3 regions of the Blautia sp. MSJ-36 genome follow, and region 3 is predicted to be linked to each of the others. Evidence: predicted binding sites of a transcription regulator. Region 3 holds the regulator's gene; each other region holds the start of a gene.

Region 1 (6,003 bases), on a different contig from region 3:
GGAGCAACCAAACGTTGCGAGACTCTTGGGGTTGCATGTGAGAAGATTCTTCTTCCGGAGGATGTTTCCCAGGATGAGCTTCTTGCAACTATCGATAAAGTAAACAAAGATGACAAGATTCACGGCGTTCTTCTGTTCCGTCCGCTTCCGAAACATCTGGATCAGGCAGTGATCGAGAATGCTCTTGCAGCAGAAAAAGATGTTGACTGTATGACAGATCTTTCCATGTCCGGTGTATTCACAGGCAAAAAGATTGGATTCCCGCCATGTACACCACAGGCATGCATGGAGATCCTGGATCATTATGGAATCGACTGCACAGGTAAAAAAGCTGTTGTAATCGGAAGAAGCCTTGTAGTTGGTAAACCGGCTGCCATGATGCTTGTTAAGAAAAATGCGACAGTTACTATCTGCCACACAAGAACCGTTGATATGCCATCCGTTGCAAAAGAGGCTGATATTGTTATCGTTGCAGCTGGCCGTGCTGGTGTTGTTGGGGCTGACTATGTCAGAGAGGGACAGACAATCATCGATGTTGGTATCAATGTAAACGCTGAGGGTAAACTTTGCGGTGATGTTGATTATGCGGCAGTTGAGCCGATCGTTGATGCGATTACACCGGTTCCTGGCGGAGTTGGAAGTGTTACAACTTCTGTTCTTGTAGGTCATGTAGTTGAAGCTGCAATGAGAAAAGCGCAGTAATAGCAGTAATAAAGGATTGATTATTTATATATGTACAGATTCCGAAATTGTTTTTGTTTACGGATGATGGTGCTTGCAGGCGTTCTGGTGTTCGGAACGCCTGCAGGTGTTTTGGCAGAGGATGTGGATCATTCCATGGAAGGGCAGATTTCGAAGCCGCAGTCATCCGGAGAGAGTGATACAGATAGTTTTGTGGATGATTCCACAGATAATACTTATGGATATTATACGATCATGGGGTGTACCACAGTGGATGTGGAGGATATGGTGGCGCAGTATGAGGCGCAGAATGTGGAATATCCTTCGGATGTCCTGACAGAGGGTGGTGCACCGGATATTGATTCGTTTTGCACGATTGTGATAGAGGAAGCGGATGCGGAGGGTGTCCGTGGGGAAGTTGTTTATGAGCAGGCGATGCTTGAGACTGGATGGCTCCAGTTTGGCGGGGATGCCAGTGCGGGGCAGTTTAATTTTTCCGGGCTTGGGACTACTGGGGGTGGTGTTGCCGGGAATTCGTTTCCGGATGTGAGGACCGGGATCCGGGCGCAGGTGCAGCATCTGAAGGCTTATGCGTCTTCGGAGGAATTGGTGCAGGCTTGTGTGGATAATCGGTTTCAGTATGTTGCCCGGGAGAGTGCTCCTTATGTGGAGTGGCTTGGGATTCAGGAGAATCCTTATGGGGGCGGATGGGCTGCTGGGAGGAGTTATGGGTATAAGCTTCGGAGCCTTCTGGCGGATCTGAAAGATGAGGAGTATGTCTGGCCGGAGAGTACGGAGACGGTGGAGAGGTAGTGGCGGAGGGGACGGCCCGGAAGGGAGTGAGGTTCTGTCCGCGGCCGGGCTTCGTCGGTGGCTGGTTCTAAGGCGCCGGGATTCTGCTAAAACCATTTTCCAAAAGCCAGAACTTGCGGCTTTTGCCGCTCAGACAGCTGACTTTTGAAAAATAACGCAGAAGTCCCGCCGCCTAAGATCCAGCACACCTCCTGCAGAGTCGTCCGCAGACAGAACCTCACTCCCTTCCGGGCCTGTGTGTTGGCCGTGGTAGGCTGTCTGGCTATACGGTAGGATGTGGATGAGGGACGGAGGCGGGCTTTGCCCTGTCCTGGTTGATAAAAATGGAGATGTAACCTTGAGGTTTAATTAAGGTTTCATCTCCGTTTTTGGTTTCGTATAAAATATTTCTGGGAATTATCTGGAAAAATATTTCGATATATTAGTTCAGTTCCAGGTTCTCCAGTTCCTGTGAGGGAAGCTTGGGTTCTGAGGTGTCTACGTATTTTTTGAGGGCTTTGGAGGTTTTGGCAAAGCCGGCATTGGTTCCGGCGCCGCCGATGCAGCCTCCTGGGCAGGCCATGCCTTCGATCATGCAGTTTTTGATCTTGCCGGCTTTGGCGAGGGTGAGGACTTTTTTGCATTCGGAAAGGCTTTCTGCGTGTTCGATGTGTACGGGTACGTCGGGGTAGTATTCTTTCAGGCAGTTTTCGATGGCTCCGGCTACGCCGCCTGCGATGGCGTAGCCTCTTCCAGCTGCAGTTGCGGCCTGGGTTTCTTCCGGTAGTTCTTCGCAGGCGGATGGGGTGATGTTTTTGGCATCAAAGAGGCCCCAGAGTTCTTCGAAGGTGATTACGAAGTCTACGTCACTTCTTACGGAATGGCGCATGGCTTCCAGTTTTTTGGAGGCGCATGGTCCGATGAAGACTACTTTTGCGTTAGGGTGTTCTTTTTTTACAATGCGTGCGGTTGCTACCATCGGGGTCAGCTCCTGGGAGATGTTATCGATCATGGCCGGGAAGTATTTCTTTGCCATGACGGACCAGGACGGGCAGCAGGAGGTGAGGAGGAACGGAAGATTGCCGGTTGCTACTTCTTTGGCGTAGTGGTGTGCCTCGGAGATGCAGCCGATGTCTGCGCCCAGTGCTACCTCATAAATGTTTGAGAAGCCCAGCTGTTTAAGGGCGGAGCGGAATTTGCCCGGGGTGACGTCTTCGCCGAACTGGTTGATGTAGGCGGGAGCGATTTCTGCAATGATCTCGGTTCCTTCGCGAAGGGCGTGGGACAGCTGGAAAATCTGGGATTTGTCGGAGATGGCTCCGAATGGGCAGCTGACCATGCACATGCCACAGGATACGCATTTGTCCTGATTGATGGATGCGCGTCCCTGTTCGTCGCTTTCGATGGCTTTTACGCCGCAGGCGCGTTCGCAGGGACGTTCTTTGTGGGCGATGGCGTCGTAGGGACAGACGGATTTGCATCTTCCGCAGTGGATGCATTTGTCCTGGTCGATAAAAGATTTTCCGTCTACCATGGAGATGGCGCCTTTGGGACAGGTGAGCATACAGGGATGTGCGACGCAGCCGCGGCACATGTTGCTGACTTCGTATTTGTTGGATTCGCATGCGGAACATGCAGAAGGGATCACCTGCATAAGAGGTGGTTCGTAATATTTCTCATCAATGTTGCTGGCTTTTACGCCGTCAGTCAGATGGACGGAACGGTTCTCCGGACGGAGAGAAAGGCCCATGGCCAGGCGGACACGTTCGCTTGCAACAGCTCTTTCGCGGTAGATACTTTCACGGTATTTCGCACGTTCTTCTACAATATTGTAGGGAATGGATTCAATATCGTGGATCAGGGATTCGTCCGTGGATTCAAATCCGATCTTTGCAATTTCTGTAAAAATTTTGCGTCGGATCTGTTTAACTGGTGTGTCGAGATTTCGCATAGAGGTTCTCCTTTTCAAAATAAGATTAATAAAATGTTTTCCACGCACTTTTCTTTCATATTAAAGTAAATGAGAAATAAAATCAATAAAAGGAAATGTTTTTTACCAGGAACATAAAAGAAATTTGTTTCTTTATTATCACAGCTGTTAAAAATTGAACATTTTTTAGAGAAAATAGACACAAAATCAGTAAGTCATTGTAAACTTTTCGATATATTCTGAAAAAACTGAAAAAAGCACTTGTGGAAAATGACGATATAAGTTATAATTAAAAGCACAAAAATAGTGCAAAATAATGGTTTGCATAAACGCGGGGCACTGACAGAGTGTTAAAGGATTAACCTGTAGTGGAACAGGTTGATCAAGTGGAAAATCTATGAGAAACAAGGAGGGAACCGAATGTTAGACCAGACGTATTACAAGAAAACGGATGAGATCATCGAGCACTACGGCCGGAAAGCTGCATCACTGATTCCGATCATGCAGGATATCCAGGCTGAGTATCGTTATCTTCCGGGAGAGCTTCTTACTTATGTTGCGGAACAGATTGGTGTAAAAGAAGCGAAGGCGTACAGTGTAGCCACTTTCTATGAGAACTTTTCCTTTGAGCCGAAGGGCAAGTACATCATCAAGGTATGTGATGGTACTGCCTGTCATGTACGTAAGTCCATGCCTGTTAAGGAAGCCATGCTGAAAGAGCTTGGACTGACCCATAAGAAACATACAACGGATGATATGCTTTTTACAGTTGAGACTGTTTCCTGTCTGGGTGCATGTGGACTGGCGCCGACACTGACTGTAAATGATGAAGTTCACCCGAAAATGACTCCTGAGAAGGCTGTTGAGCTTTTAAATGAATTGAGAGGTGAGAGCGTATGAGTATAACCAGTATGGAAGATCTGAAAAACAAACAGGCTGAGGTTAAGAAGAATCTTGATGGCTATACCTGCCGTGTTCTCGTCTGTTCCGGTACCGGATGTATCGCTTCCGGTGCTCAGAAGATTTACGAAGAAATGTCAAGACTCTGTGAGGGTATCGAGGGTGTTGCGGTTGAGATGCAGAAAGATGTTCCTCATGTAGGTATCGTTAAGACCGGATGCCAGGGCTTATGTGAACTTGGACCTCTTATGAGAATTGAGCCATATGATTATCAGTATGTTCATGTTCAGGTAGATGACTGCCGCGAGATCGTAGAGAAAACCGTGATCTGCGGACTGCCGGTTGACCGTCTGTTCTATCGTCACAATGATGAGGCCTGTCCACATCCAAGCGATATTCCGTTCCTGAACCAGCAGACAAGAATCGTTCTTGAGAACTGTGGTAAGATCGATGCAGAGTCTATTGATGAATATATTTCCGTAGGTGGATTTTCCGCTATGGCGAAGGCTTTCTTTGAGATGACCCCACAGGGCGTTATTGATGAGATTACGAAATCTGGTCTTCGTGGCCGTGGCGGTGCAGGTTTCCCTGCAGGCAAGAAATGGTCACAGGTAGCACGCCAGCCGGAGAAAGTACGCTATGTAGTATGTAATGGTGATGAGGGTGACCCGGGAGCTTTCATGGATGGTTCCGTAATGGAAGGTGATCCGTATAAGATGATTGAGGGTATGGTGATCGCCGCTTATGCAGTAGGCGCAGAAGACGGTTACATCTATGTACGTGCCGAGTATCCTCTTTCTGTACAGAGACTTCGAATGGCCATTGAGCAGGCAGAGTCTTATGGCCTCCTTGGTGATAATATCCTTGGTTCCGGTATTAATTTCCACTTACATATCAACCGTGGTGCCGGAGCATTCGTATGTGGTGAAGGTTCTGCCCTGACTGCATCCATCGAGGGTAACAGAGGTATGCCTCGAGTAAAACCTCCGAGAACTGTTGAACAGGGTCTGTGGGGCAAACCTACGGTTCTGAATAACGTAGAGACTTATGCCAACGTACCGAAAATCATCCTTCAGGGTGCTGACTGGTTCCATACCATCGGTACAGAGGGAAGCCCTGGAACCAAGACTTTCTCGCTTACCGGTTCTATTGAGAACACCGGTCTTATTGAGGTTCCGATGGGAACAAGCCTCCGTCATATCATTTATGATATCGGTGGCGGTCTTAAGAGTGGTGCTGCATTTAAGGGTGTACAGATCGGCGGTCCTTCCGGTGGATGTCTGATCGACGATCAGATCGATCATCCTCTTGATTTTGATTCTGTTAAGAAACTGGATGCCATCATGGGTTCCGGTGGACTTGTTGTTATGGATGAGAATACCTGTATGGTAGAGGTTGCACGTTTCTTCATGAGCTTTACACAGCGTGAGAGCTGCGGTAAATGTGTTCCTTGCCGTGAGGGTACCAAACGTATGCTTGAGATCCTGGAGAAGATCGTTGCAGGTAAAGGTGAACTTTCCGATCTGGATGAGCTGGAAGAACTTGCAAACATGGTTCAGAGTATGGCTCTGTGTGGTCTTGGTAAGAGTGCACCGCTTCCGGTCATCAGTACTCTGAAGCGTTTCCGTGACGAATATGTAGAGCATATCGTAGATAAAAAATGCCGTGCGAAGGTCTGCACGGCGCTCCGTCAATTCCAT
Region 2 (6,003 bases), on a different contig from region 3:
ATCCGGATGAAATGAATAATAATCCAAAAGAAATTTCGGAGAAAAACAGTTCTTCCTCCGAAAATAAGAAAAACTCTCTCTGAGCATAAACACCGAATTTTTATTTCTGCGTATTTATGTCAGAGAGAGTTTTTTTTGACAAATAGATTTTCCATTATTCCACAAAAAAAAGGGGCCGAAGCCCCTTTCTTTGTTTATTCTTATTTGTAGTTTACGATCTTTCCGAAATCTGGTTTCAGGGAAGCGCCACCTACAAGACCGCCGTCGATGTCAGCCTGAGCAAATAAGTCAGGAGCTGTTGCAGCGTTTACAGATCCGCCGTACTGGATACGAATCTCTGCTGCTGTAGCGTCATCATAGATCTCAGCGATGCATTTACGAATATCAGCGCAAACTTCCTGAGCCTGCTCTGTTGTAGCTGTCTTACCTGTTCCGATAGCCCAGATCGGCTCGTAAGCGATAACTGCTGTCTTAGCCTGATCAGCTGTAACACCCTGGAATCCAACCTTAACCTGCTGACGGATGAAGTCCATTGTTACGCCCTGCTCTCTCTGAGTAAGTGTCTCACCGCAGCACATGATCGGTGTGATACCATGCTCGAAAGCTTTGAGCATTTTTTTGTTAACGTCTTCGTTTGTCTCACCGAAGTACTCTCTTCTCTCGGAATGTCCAAGTACTACGTACTTAACGCCTGCATCTACGAGCATAGCCGGAGCGATCTCTCCTGTGTAAGCACCTTTCTCCTCGAAGTACATGTTCTCAGCACCAACCTGGATGTTTGTTCCTTTAGCTGCCTCAACAACAGGGATGATGTCGATAGCCGGTACGCAGAATACTACGTCAACTTCATCGTTAACAACAAGCGGTTTTAAAGTCTCAACAAGCTTTACAGCCTCGCTTGGTGTCATGTTCATTTTCCAGTTTCCAGCAATAATTTTCTTTCTTGCCATTGTTTTTATCTCCTTTTTGTGTTCGTGGAACACTTTATTTTTTATCAGTCTTTATCGTTAGCTGCTGCTACACCTGGGAGCTCTTTGCCCTCAAGGAACTCAAGAGAAGCACCGCCACCTGTAGAGATGTGTGTCATCTTGTCACCATATCCAAGGATATTTACAGCTGCTGCAGAATCACCACCACCGATGATTGTTGTTGCGTCTGTCTCAGCAAGAGCTTTTGCAACTGCCTCTGTACCATGTGCGAAGTTTGGCATCTCGAAGCATCCCATCGGTCCGTTCCATACAACTGTCTTAGCATCTTTTACAGCATCTGCAAAGATTTTCTCTGTCTCTGTTCCGATATCCATTCCTTCCCATCCGTCCGGAATCTCACCACGTTTTACGATCTGGATGTTGCAGTCGTTGGAGAAGTCATCACCGATTCTGTTATCTACAGGAAGAAGAAGTTTTACACCTTTCTCCTCTGCTTTCTTCATCATGTCGAGAGCATACTGAAGGTAATCATCCTCGCAAAGGGATCTTCCGATATGTCCGCCCATAGCTTTGGAGAATGTATAGGACATTCCACCACCGATGATCAGTGTGTCTACCTTGTCAAGAAGGTTGTTGATAACGGAGATCTTGCTGGAAACCTTAGCACCGCCAAGGATTGCAACGAATGGTCTCTCCGGATTGTTTACAGCGTTTCCGAGGAAATCGATCTCTTTCTGCATCAGATATCCTACAACTGCTGTTTTCACATATTTGGTAACACCTACGTTGGAGCAGTGAGCTCTGTGAGCAGTTCCGAATGCATCGTTTACGAATACATCGCAGAGGGAAGCAAGATCTTCGCTGAACTTGTCTTCGTTCTTTGTCTCTTCTGCACGGTAACGTGTGTTCTCAAGAAGAACTACATCACCATCTTTCATCTCTGCTACAGCAGCTTTTGCGTTCGGTCCTACTACCTCAGGATCTGCTGCAAATTTAACTTCCTGGCCAAGAAGCTCGGAAAGACGAACTGCTACAGGTGCAAGAGAAAGCTCCGGTTTCGGCTCTCCCTTCGGTTTTCCAAGGTGGGAGCAGAGGATAACTTTTCCGCCGTCTGCGATCAGTTTCTTGATTGTAGGAAGAGCAGCTACAAGACGGTTCTCATCTGTGATCTTTCCGTCCTGAAGCGGAACGTTGAAGTCGCATCTTACAAGTACTTTCTGTCCTTTTACATTGATATCGTCAACACTTTTTTTGTTCAGCATCTCTATATCTCCTTAACTTTTATTTCTGCAAAAGCAGATGAATAAGGGCGAGCGGTATTGTTGTCCGCTCTGTTAACAGTCATTTCCTCAGACATTTTTTTGTTTGGTCTTTTGGAAAAAAAGGGCCCGGTCCTCTTCAGACCGGACCCTTTCTGAGTCTATTCTTCTACACCCGTTCGCAGAAAATTAAGCGTTCAGAAGTTTTCCGAAGTGCTTGATTGTACGAACCATCTGGCTTGTGTAGGAGTTCTCGTTGTCATACCAGGAAACTACCTGAACCTCTGTTGTGCCATTCTCAAGTGGAAGTACCATTGTCTGAGTAGCATCGAAGAGGGAACCAAATCTCATACCAACGATATCGCTGGATACGATCTCATCCTCGTTGTATCCGAAGGACTCATTGGAAGCTGCTTTCATAGCTGCGTTGATCTGCTCTTTAGTAACGTTTCCTTCAACTACTGCTGTAAGGATTGTTGTAGAACCTGTTGGGGTAGGTACACGCTGTGCAGAACCGATAAGTTTGCCGTTAAGCTCTGGGATAACAAGTCCGATAGCTTTAGCAGCACCTGTGCTGTTCGGAACGATGTTAACTGCAGCTGCACGGGATCTTCTCAGATCGCCTTTTCTCTGCGGTCCGTCAAGTGTCATCTGATCGCCTGTGTAAGCGTGGATTGTGCACATGATACCGGATTTGATCGGTGCAAGATCGTTAAGAGCCTTAGCCATTGGTGCAAGGCAGTTTGTTGTACAGGAAGCTGCGGAGATGATCTTGTCCTCGTTTGTAAGACCCTGATGGTTTACGTTGTAAACGATTGTCTTAAGGTCGTTTCCAGCCGGAGCGGAAATAACTACGTGCTTAGCACCTGCATCGATATGAGCCTGAGCTTTGTCTTTGGATGTGTAGAAACCTGTGCACTCAAGAACTACGTCTACACCGATCTCTCCCCATGGAAGCTCTGCAGCGTTAGCCTTAGCATAGATTTTGATCTCTTTTCCGTCTACTGTGATGGAATCCTCGCCTGCTGTTACTTTATCAGCAAGAGCATATCTTCCCTGTGTAGAATCATATTTTAATAAGTGAGCAAGCATCTTAGGAGATGTAAGATCGTTGATTGCTACGATCTCAAATCCTTCTGCTCCAAACATCTGACGGAATGCAAGACGACCGATACGTCCAAAACCATTAATTGCAACTTTTACTGCCATGATAAATTCCTCCTATGAATTGAATGGTGATTTAAATCGTTCCTTTGTTAAAGAAACATCAACCTGTCTCATATTGTACCTAATTCCAAACAAAAATTCAAGAGCTATTTATAAAAAAGCACATTAAAATAAATATTAAGAAAATTTCCGAAAAATGTGTTATAATTCTGTGAGAGAAATTTCTGTCCTGCCAGCTGTAACACAACAAGCAGGTACAGCAGCTGTTACACACTACACAGACTTGAATATGGAGGTACAAAATGGGCCAGAAAATTTTATGGGACTGCCATATGCACTCCTCTTTTTCCGCAGATTCCGAAACACCCATGGAAAATATGATCCAGGCCGCAGTTGATAATGGTCTTACAGGAATCTGTTTTACGGAACACCTTGATCCGGATTACCCGGAAACGCCGGAAAATCTGGACTTTTCCCTGGATATCCCGGCATACCGCCAGCGTCTTTTTGAACTGGCTGATGCTTTTCGGGACCAGATCACTGTAAATTTCGGAATCGAACTTGGACTTCAGCCCCATCTTTCTGAATCTTTCTCCGGACTTCTGAAAGAAATCCCCTTCGATTTTGTTATTGGTTCTTCTCATGTCGTACACGGATACGATCCCTATTATCCTTCTTATTTTGAGGGACGGAAAGAATCCGCCTGCTATATGGAATATTTTGAATCCATTCTGGAAAATGTCGCTGCCTTTGATGAAATGGATGTCTACGGACATATTGATTATGTGGTGCGTTACGGCCCCAATCAGAACCGTCAGTACTCTTATGGCCGCTATAAAGAAATCCTGGATGAAATTCTCCGCACACTGATCCGTAAGAACATTGGAATCGAATTAAATACCGGCGGTTATCACTACGGCCTTGGCGAGCCAAATCCATGTGTAAATGTAATCCGCCGCTATCATGAACTTGGCGGTGAAATTATTACCATCGGTGCAGACGCCCACACCCCGGATAAAATCGCCTATGCTTTTGACAAAGCAGCAGATGTTCTCCGTGAATGCGGCTTTTCCTATTATACTGTGTTTAAAAACCGTCAGCCGGTTTTCCATAAGCTGTAGATCTATTTCTCTCTCCGGTCAGAGAGTTTACATTTTTATACCGAAAATACCATTTATCTAAGGAGGAACTCTATATGTCAACAAAAAGACTCCAGAAAAAGAAAGCTGCCATGCAGGCAAAAAAAGAACAGCAGCTGAAGAAAAATACAGTTGCTGCTAAAATTGAAACTTCTAAGACAGAACCACCGAAAGTAGGAACAAGCAAAACCGAACCGGTCAAAGTCGAGACTTCCAAGACTGAGCCACTCAAGGTGGAAACCTCCAAGACCGAGCCAATCAAAGTCGAGACTTCCAAGACCGAGCCGATCAAGGTGGAAACCTCAAAAACCGAACCGATCAAAGTCACAACTGCAAAGACCGAACCGGCAAAAGTAACTACTTCCAAAACAGAACCTCTGAAAGTTGAGACTTCCAAAGAAGACACCGCCTACGATGCCCTCTACGAGAAACGCCTGAACCACTACTACAATGATCTGAAATGGCTCTACTGCGAGCTGTTCCGTAATCATCCGGAGGTTTCCGGCACATTCTCAAGCCTCACAAAGAAGATGAAAGAGATCTACCGTGAGCGTTCTCTTTCCATGAAAGAAGCTGACCAGAACTGTGCTGCGGATCCGGAATGGTTCCGTAAGACCACGTTCACCGGAATGGCTGTAAATCCTGCGGATTTCGCAGATACCCTTGCCGGACTGTCCAGTAAGCTGGACTATATCAGTGAATGCAAGGCAGACACTCTGTACCTGACAGATCTTTTCCAGGCAACTTCCAACTGCTCTCTTCGCATTATCCCGGAGATTGGAAGTTCAGAAGATCTGCACGACCTTGCAGTTAACTGCCAGAAAGCAGGTATCCGCCTGGCTCTTGAAATCCCGTTAAGCCTTTCTGTGGACGACCCACAGTCCGGTGCTCCATGTGTACTTCAGACTCCGGCCTTTTTCAATGCAATGCTTCTCCAGATCCTGGAACTTGCAAATGAGGGGGCTTCTGTATTCAGCCTTGGTGTCCTCCCTGTGATGAACAGCGAAAACCTCTGGAAGCTGCATTCCCTTCTCCGTATGACACGAATGGTCTGCGAGATCGTATGCCCAGGAGTCCTTCTCCTTGGCGAGACAGACCGCACCCCTTCCGAAGCAGCTGCATTCGGCGGAACTTCCGATATGCCGGAACTTCACATTGTAAACAGCACACAGCTGATGTCCGATATCTGGCACACGGTTGCCACAAAGGATACTGCTCTTCTCCGCCACGGAATTGATAAGACTGCCAATCTTCCACAGGCACCGGTATTTCAGAATTATCTCCGCAACCGCAACACGGTACGCTGGAATCTGGACTATGATTTTCTGAAAGACAGCTTTATCACAGAAGGCCCTCACAGAGATTATCTGAATGAATTCCTCGCCGGTCTTTTCCCGGATTCTTTTGCCCGGGGCGAGATCTATGTAAATCCGGAAACCGAAGAAGCAGAACTCTGTGGAACAACTGCCTCCCTTGCAGGAATCGAACGTTTTGATTATGAAGGAAATG
Region 3 (6,003 bases):
CCATACCGGAATTACCGGAAAGGTTCAAATACAGATCGCCTTTCCCATCTGTAATTACTGTACAGGCATCTTTCAGGACACATACGGTACCGGTTTCTTTCGCATAGTCCACTGCGGTCTGTGCAATTGTTCCCTGGATTTCCGATATGGTTCTTACACAAAGTCTGCTCATCTCACCGATATGCGGCGTCAGAATAACATTTTCACCCAGGAATTCCTTCCACTGAGGATGCATTGCCAGAAGATTCAGTCCGTCTGCATCCAGAATCAGTGGCTTTTTCTCCCGGGCGGCTGCCGTAAGAAACCACTGTTCTCTCTCACGGCTGGCCCCCGATGTTCCCAGTCCCGGTCCAATCACAAGGATATCACACCAGGAAAGAAGCTGTTCGTTGGATTCCTCATCAAACCGGGTGCATACCATAGCCTCCGGAAGAAGAATCTGCAATGGAATCCTGTTTTCTTCTACTGTCTGAATTTTTACCATTCCCGCCCCGGCATGAAGAGCAGCACTGGCGCTTAAATAAGCAGCCCCGCACATTCCCTCGCTTCCGGCAACAAATAGAATTTTTCCAAAAGTTCCCTTATTTCCGCCGGGATCACGCTCCGGAAACAGTTTCAGGTCTTCCTGCTCCAGACAACATGCAGATGCCTTTACAGCTTCCTGCTCATAGATTCCGATATCAGCGGTAACAATCTTTCCTGCATACAATCTGCCCGGATAAAAGCAAAGTCCTCTTTTCCGGTAACCAAACGTAACAGTCAGATCCGCGCTGAAGGCAATTCCCATTTCCAGGCCTGTATCTCCGTTTACTCCTGATGGGATGTCAACAGCGATCTTTTTTGCCCGGGCACTGTTCATCTCATGAATAACTTCCGCATAATGTCCCTCGATCGGACGCACCAGGCCTACGCCAAACACGGCATCTACTATAGTAGTATATTCACTCCAGTCCGGGTTATTCACTTCCGGGACCTGATATCCTGTGGCAATTTTATACTGAAGCACCGTTTCTCTGGTCATTTTGTCTTTGTTTCCGACCATGCAGAATTCTGCCCGGATTCCCTTCAGATAAAGCAGTCTGGCAACGGCAATACCATCGCCTCCGTTATTGCCGCTTCCGCATACAACCAGTATTCTTTCATTTTTTTCGAGATATTTCTCTATTTCTTCTACTACTTTCAGTGCTGCCCGCTCCATCAGAACTTCTGATGCCACTCCGATATGATGAATGGTGGCACCATCCAGCTTCTTCATCTCCTCGCAGGTAACAATTTTTTTCATGCTGTGCCCTGCCTCCCCTCTTAATAGAGAAAGCTGCCGTTTCCGGCAGCTTAACACTTTCTACTTTTCCACATGCTCCTGCCTGTATTTACTCAGATTATAAGACAGTGTCATAAGACTTTCGGAAAGATGCACGTTCTCCACAATTACATCATCCGGTGTCTCCAGATCAAGATGTGCAAAATTCCAGATTGCTTTGATTCCGTTCTCCACCAGAATATCTGCCATTTCTTTGGCTTTGTTCTTCGGAAGAGTGAGAATTGCAATCTCTACATTATTTTCTCTCAGGAAAAACGGAAGTTCACTGAGCATCTGAATCTCAAGTCCGCGGACTGCAATACCCTCAAGCACAGGATTTACATCAAAAATTCCCACCAGCTTGAAGCCACGTTTCTCAAAGTCCACATAATTGGCAAGTGCCTGTCCCAGATTACCGGCACCTAAAATGATCATCGGATGAACGATGTCCAATCCGAGAATTTTACCAATTTCCGTATAAAGATAATGTACATTATAGCCATACCCCTGCTGCCCGAAACCGCCGAAATTATTGAGATCCTGACGGATCTGGGAAGCTGTGGTATGCATCTTCTTACTTAATTCATTGGAAGAAATACGCTCTACATTGTCTTCCATCAGCTCTCCTAAGTAGCGGTAATAGCGTGGCAGACGCTTAATCACCGCTTTCGAGATTTGTTTTGTCTCCACGATAGTTCTCCTCCTTACCTTACACTAGGTTAATTATACCGAATTGACATTTTCCTGTCAATTAAAGTTGTGAGTTCTGTACAAATTTCTTCATATTTTTTTAAAAAATTGATTTTTTCTTTGAAATCCTGGCGGTTTCCGTTATAATAGGTGGAGGATTTTCCCTGTTTTATGACCAGACAGAGACAATTCTTTATACAGGAGGACAGTTTTTATGATTTTATCATGTCAGAATATATGCAAAGCCTTTGGCGAAAAAGTAATTTTAAATGACGCATCCTTCCATATTGAAGACCGGGAAAAAGCGGCCCTTATCGGATGCAACGGTGCAGGAAAAACAACCCTTCTTCGGATCATCATGCAGGAAATTTCCGCTGATTCCGGCAATGTTGTTCTTGCACGTGACAAAAATATCGGCTATCTGGCCCAGTATCAGGACATTCACGGGCACCATACGATTTATGAAGAACTTCTTACCACCAAGCAGCACATCATTGATATGGAACGCCGCATCCGTAATCTGGAGCAGGAAATGAACCATGTACAGGGCGAGGACCTGAACCGTCTGATGGAGACTTACACCCGTCTTACCCATCAGTTTGAACTGGAAAACGGTTATGCCTACAAAAGTGAACTGACCGGTGTTTTAAAGGGTCTTGGTTTTACAGAAGAGGATTTTGACAAACAGATCGAGACGCTTTCCGGAGGGCAGAAAACCCGTGTTGCCCTTGGCAAGATGCTTCTCTCCAAACCGGATATCCTGCTTCTGGATGAGCCTACCAACCACCTGGATATGGAAAGTATCTCATGGCTGGAAACCTACCTTCTGAATTATCCGGGAGCTGTATTTATTGTCTCCCATGACCGTTATTTCCTTGATAAAGTTGTCACAAAGGTAGTGGAGATTGAGGCCGGACAGACCCGTGTCTACAGTGGAAACTACTCTGCTTATGCTCTTAAAAAAGCCCAGCTACGCGATGCCCAGTACAAGGCATACTTAAATCAGCAGAGAGACATCAAACATCAGGAAGCAGTCATTGCCAAACTGAAGTCCTTTAACAGAGAAAAATCTATCAAACGTGCCGAAAGCCGTGAGAAGATGCTGGATCGTGTACAGCGTATCGAAAAACCTCTGGAAATTCAGGATCGTATGCGGATTTCCCTGGAACCCCGTGTATTAAGTGGAAACGATGTCCTGCATGTGGAGGAACTCTCCAAGGCATTTCCGGGACAGACTCTGTTCTCCGATATTTCTTTTGATATCAAACGTGGCGAACGTGTGGCACTGATCGGAAACAACGGAACCGGCAAAACTACCATGCTGAAAATTATCAATGGTCTTCTCGAAGCAGATGCCGGAAAATTTTCTCTTGGTTCCAAGGTGCAGATCGGTTATTATGACCAGGAACATCATGTTCTTCATATGGATAAGACTATTTTCCAGGAGATTTCCGATACGTATCCGACTCTTACAGAGACCGAAATCCGAAATATGCTTGCAGCATTTCTTTTTACCGGAGACGATGTATTTAAAGAAATCTCCGCACTTTCCGGTGGAGAACGAGGCCGTGTTTCCCTTGCCAAGCTGATGCTCTCCGAAGCCAATTTCCTGATTCTGGATGAGCCTACCAACCATCTGGATATCGCTTCCAAGGAAATCCTTGAAGAAGCACTGGTAAGTTACACCGGTACTGTCCTTTATGTCTCCCATGACCGTTATTTCATCAATCAGACCGCAACCAGGATCATGGAACTTACCAATCAGGCTGTGGTCAATTACATTGGCGATTATGATTACTATCTGGAGAAAAAAGAAGAACTGACCAGCGCCTATGCTCCGGGAATTGATTCTCCCGAGGCCCCTCAGGAAGAAAAAACGGTTTCCGAAAACAAACTTTCCTGGCAGCAGATGAAAGAAGAACAGGCGAAGAAACGAAAACGGGAAGCAGAACTGAAAAAAGTGGAAGCCCGCATTGAGGAACTGGAAACAAGAGATAAGGAAATTGACGATACCATGGTTCTCCCGGATGTCTGCACCAACGTGGCAGAATGTACCAAATTAAGCCGTGAAAAAGCTGCCATTTCGGAAGAACTGGAAGAACTTTATGAAAAATGGGAAGAGCTGGCCTGACGGCCAGCTCTGTTATAATCATCCCGGAGGAGGAACCTGTGAAAAAGAAGCGCATTTATTTTTCTGCATTTGGTCTTACTTTTGCAGTTTTACTGATTTTATTTATCACCTGTGGCTATGCCCCTTTTGGCAACAAATCACTGGCTGTGGATGATGCCAGCATTCAGTATCTGGATTTTTATGCTTATTTCAAGGATGTTCTGGCGCAGAAAAACAGCATTTTTTATACATTTGGAAAAACACTGGGAGGTACCAATATCGCTGTTTTCAGCTATTATCTTTCCTCCCCGTTTATGCTTCTGAGTGTCTTTTTTCCAAAAGAAAATCTCCATTCATTTTTTGACATCCTGGTACTGCTGAAATTATCTCTGGCTTCCATGACCTTCAGTATTTTTCTTGTAAACCGCTTCCGGAAATATCTGACAGAAAACACGGAATCTGCAAGAACTTTTTTTGTTGTCCTTTTATCCTGCTGTTACGGTCTTTGCCAGTATACCATTGCCCAGAGCAGTAATATCATGTGGATTGACGGTGTCTATCTTCTTCCGCTGATTCTTCTGGGAACCTATCAGATCATACATGGATCATCCATCTGGAAGCTTTCTGTCTGGGTGGCATTGTCGATTCTTTTTAACTGGTACAGCGGTGGTATCAACTGTGTATTTTCCGCCCTGTGGTTTCTTTTTGAACTTGCCTTATATTTTCTGGGATCATCAAGAAAATACAGCCATATTCCACGAAAAGCCCTGGTCATGATATTCCGTTATGGCCTCTCTATGTTTCTGGGGCTTATGTGCAGCGCGGTTCTGTTTTTACCCACTGTACTTGCCATGGGAAATTCCAACCGTGGTTCTCTGGACCTTGCAGCATTGAAGGATTTTTCTTTCGTCGGACAGCTTCCCACCATTCTGGAAAGTTACCACCTGGGCGCGCACAGTACTCCAAACAGTACTTCTCTGTTCTGTGGTACTCTGGTAATCCTGGCGGTTATTGCCCTTTTTCTTTCTTCTACGTTATCTGCACAGAAAAAAAGTATGCTGGCCTGTTTTCTTGCTGTCATAGCACTGATTTTTTACTGGAAACCTTTTTATATGGTATTTTCATTGTTCAAAACTGTGGAAAGTTACTGGTGCAGATATTCCTATGTGGGAATTGCCGCTCTGATCTTTCTGGCTGCCTGTTTTTATCTGATTTACTTGGATGACCATACCGCAGTTCTTCTTTCCAGAGGATGGATCATTTTTTCGGTTCTTCTGTTTTTTCTGGATAATATTCACCCCGGTGAACATACATCAAAAATCTATCTGACCGTCTTTTACGCTGCAGTTACCTTGATTTCTGTGAGACTTTTTATGTACAGCCGGAATTTCAAATCATGGAAAAAAGCAGTTATCACTCTGCTTTGTACAGGAATCATCCTTTCAGAACTGGCAGTTAACGCCAGCTTTCTGATGAATGATTACCATGCTGACGAAAACAGCCAGTACACCGCTTATTCTCTGGGTTCCCAGAAACAGATCGGCGAAATCAAGGAATCGGACAGTTCCATTTACCGGATTTCACAGACTTCCACAAAGATTCAGTACACTGACGGTGCAACTGCAAATTATAACGAAGCTCTGGCTTATAATTACCGTTCCATTTCCGGTTATACTTCCTCCCCGGACGATACGCAGAGAGAATTTCTGGAACGTATCGGTTACCGTGAAAACGGTCTGAATATGAACATTACCAACTCTCCTGTCATTGCTGCAGATGCTCTGCTGGGAGTAAAATATACCTTGTCTGCCTATCCCGTTAACGGACTGACAAAACTGGATTCTATAGAGGCGGAAAACGGAAAGTCCGTATACTGTAACCCGTCTGCACTGCCGATGGCCTT

The links. Region 3 encodes Rex, which represses fermentation and respiration genes when NADH is low (regulators of the CRP and FNR family bind a similar motif). Its sites were predicted from a motif close to ATTGTTAANTANTTAACAAT; they were not measured.
Region 1: the regulator Rex is predicted to act here: its motif matches at 3,568-3,587, upstream of KQI39_RS14195 (4Fe-4S dicluster domain-containing protein).
Region 2: the regulator Rex is predicted to act here: its motif matches at 3,441-3,460, upstream of gap (type I glyceraldehyde-3-phosphate dehydrogenase).

Annotation. Positions count from the first base shown of each region.
Region 1 covers NZ_JAHLPQ010000027.1:6,373-12,375, reverse strand. The annotation lists gene KQI39_RS14205 (bifunctional 5,10-methylenetetrahydrofolate dehydrogenase/5,10-methenyltetrahydrofolate cyclohydrolase) at 1-702, shown strand, start outside; gene KQI39_RS14200 (glucosaminidase domain-containing protein) at 733-1,494, shown strand; gene KQI39_RS14195 (4Fe-4S dicluster domain-containing protein) at 1,916-3,424, opposite strand; gene KQI39_RS14190 (complex I 24 kDa subunit family protein) at 3,824-4,303, shown strand; gene KQI39_RS14185 (NADH-quinone oxidoreductase subunit NuoF) at 4,300-6,003, shown strand, end outside.
Region 2 covers NZ_JAHLPQ010000022.1:12,616-18,618, forward strand. The annotation lists gene KQI39_RS13125 (helix-turn-helix domain-containing protein) at 1-83, shown strand, start outside; gene tpiA (triose-phosphate isomerase) at 201-950, opposite strand; gene KQI39_RS13135 (phosphoglycerate kinase) at 995-2,191, opposite strand; gene gap (type I glyceraldehyde-3-phosphate dehydrogenase) at 2,378-3,397, opposite strand; gene KQI39_RS13145 (histidinol-phosphatase HisJ family protein) at 3,658-4,476, shown strand; gene KQI39_RS13150 (hypothetical protein) at 4,551-6,003, shown strand, end outside.
Region 3 covers NZ_JAHLPQ010000001.1:193,352-199,354, reverse strand. The annotation lists gene KQI39_RS00905 (NAD(P)H-hydrate dehydratase) at 1-1,282, opposite strand, end outside; gene KQI39_RS00900 (redox-sensing transcriptional repressor Rex) at 1,343-1,990, opposite strand; gene KQI39_RS00895 (ABC-F family ATP-binding cassette domain-containing protein) at 2,205-4,121, shown strand; gene KQI39_RS00890 (YfhO family protein) at 4,160-6,003, shown strand, end outside.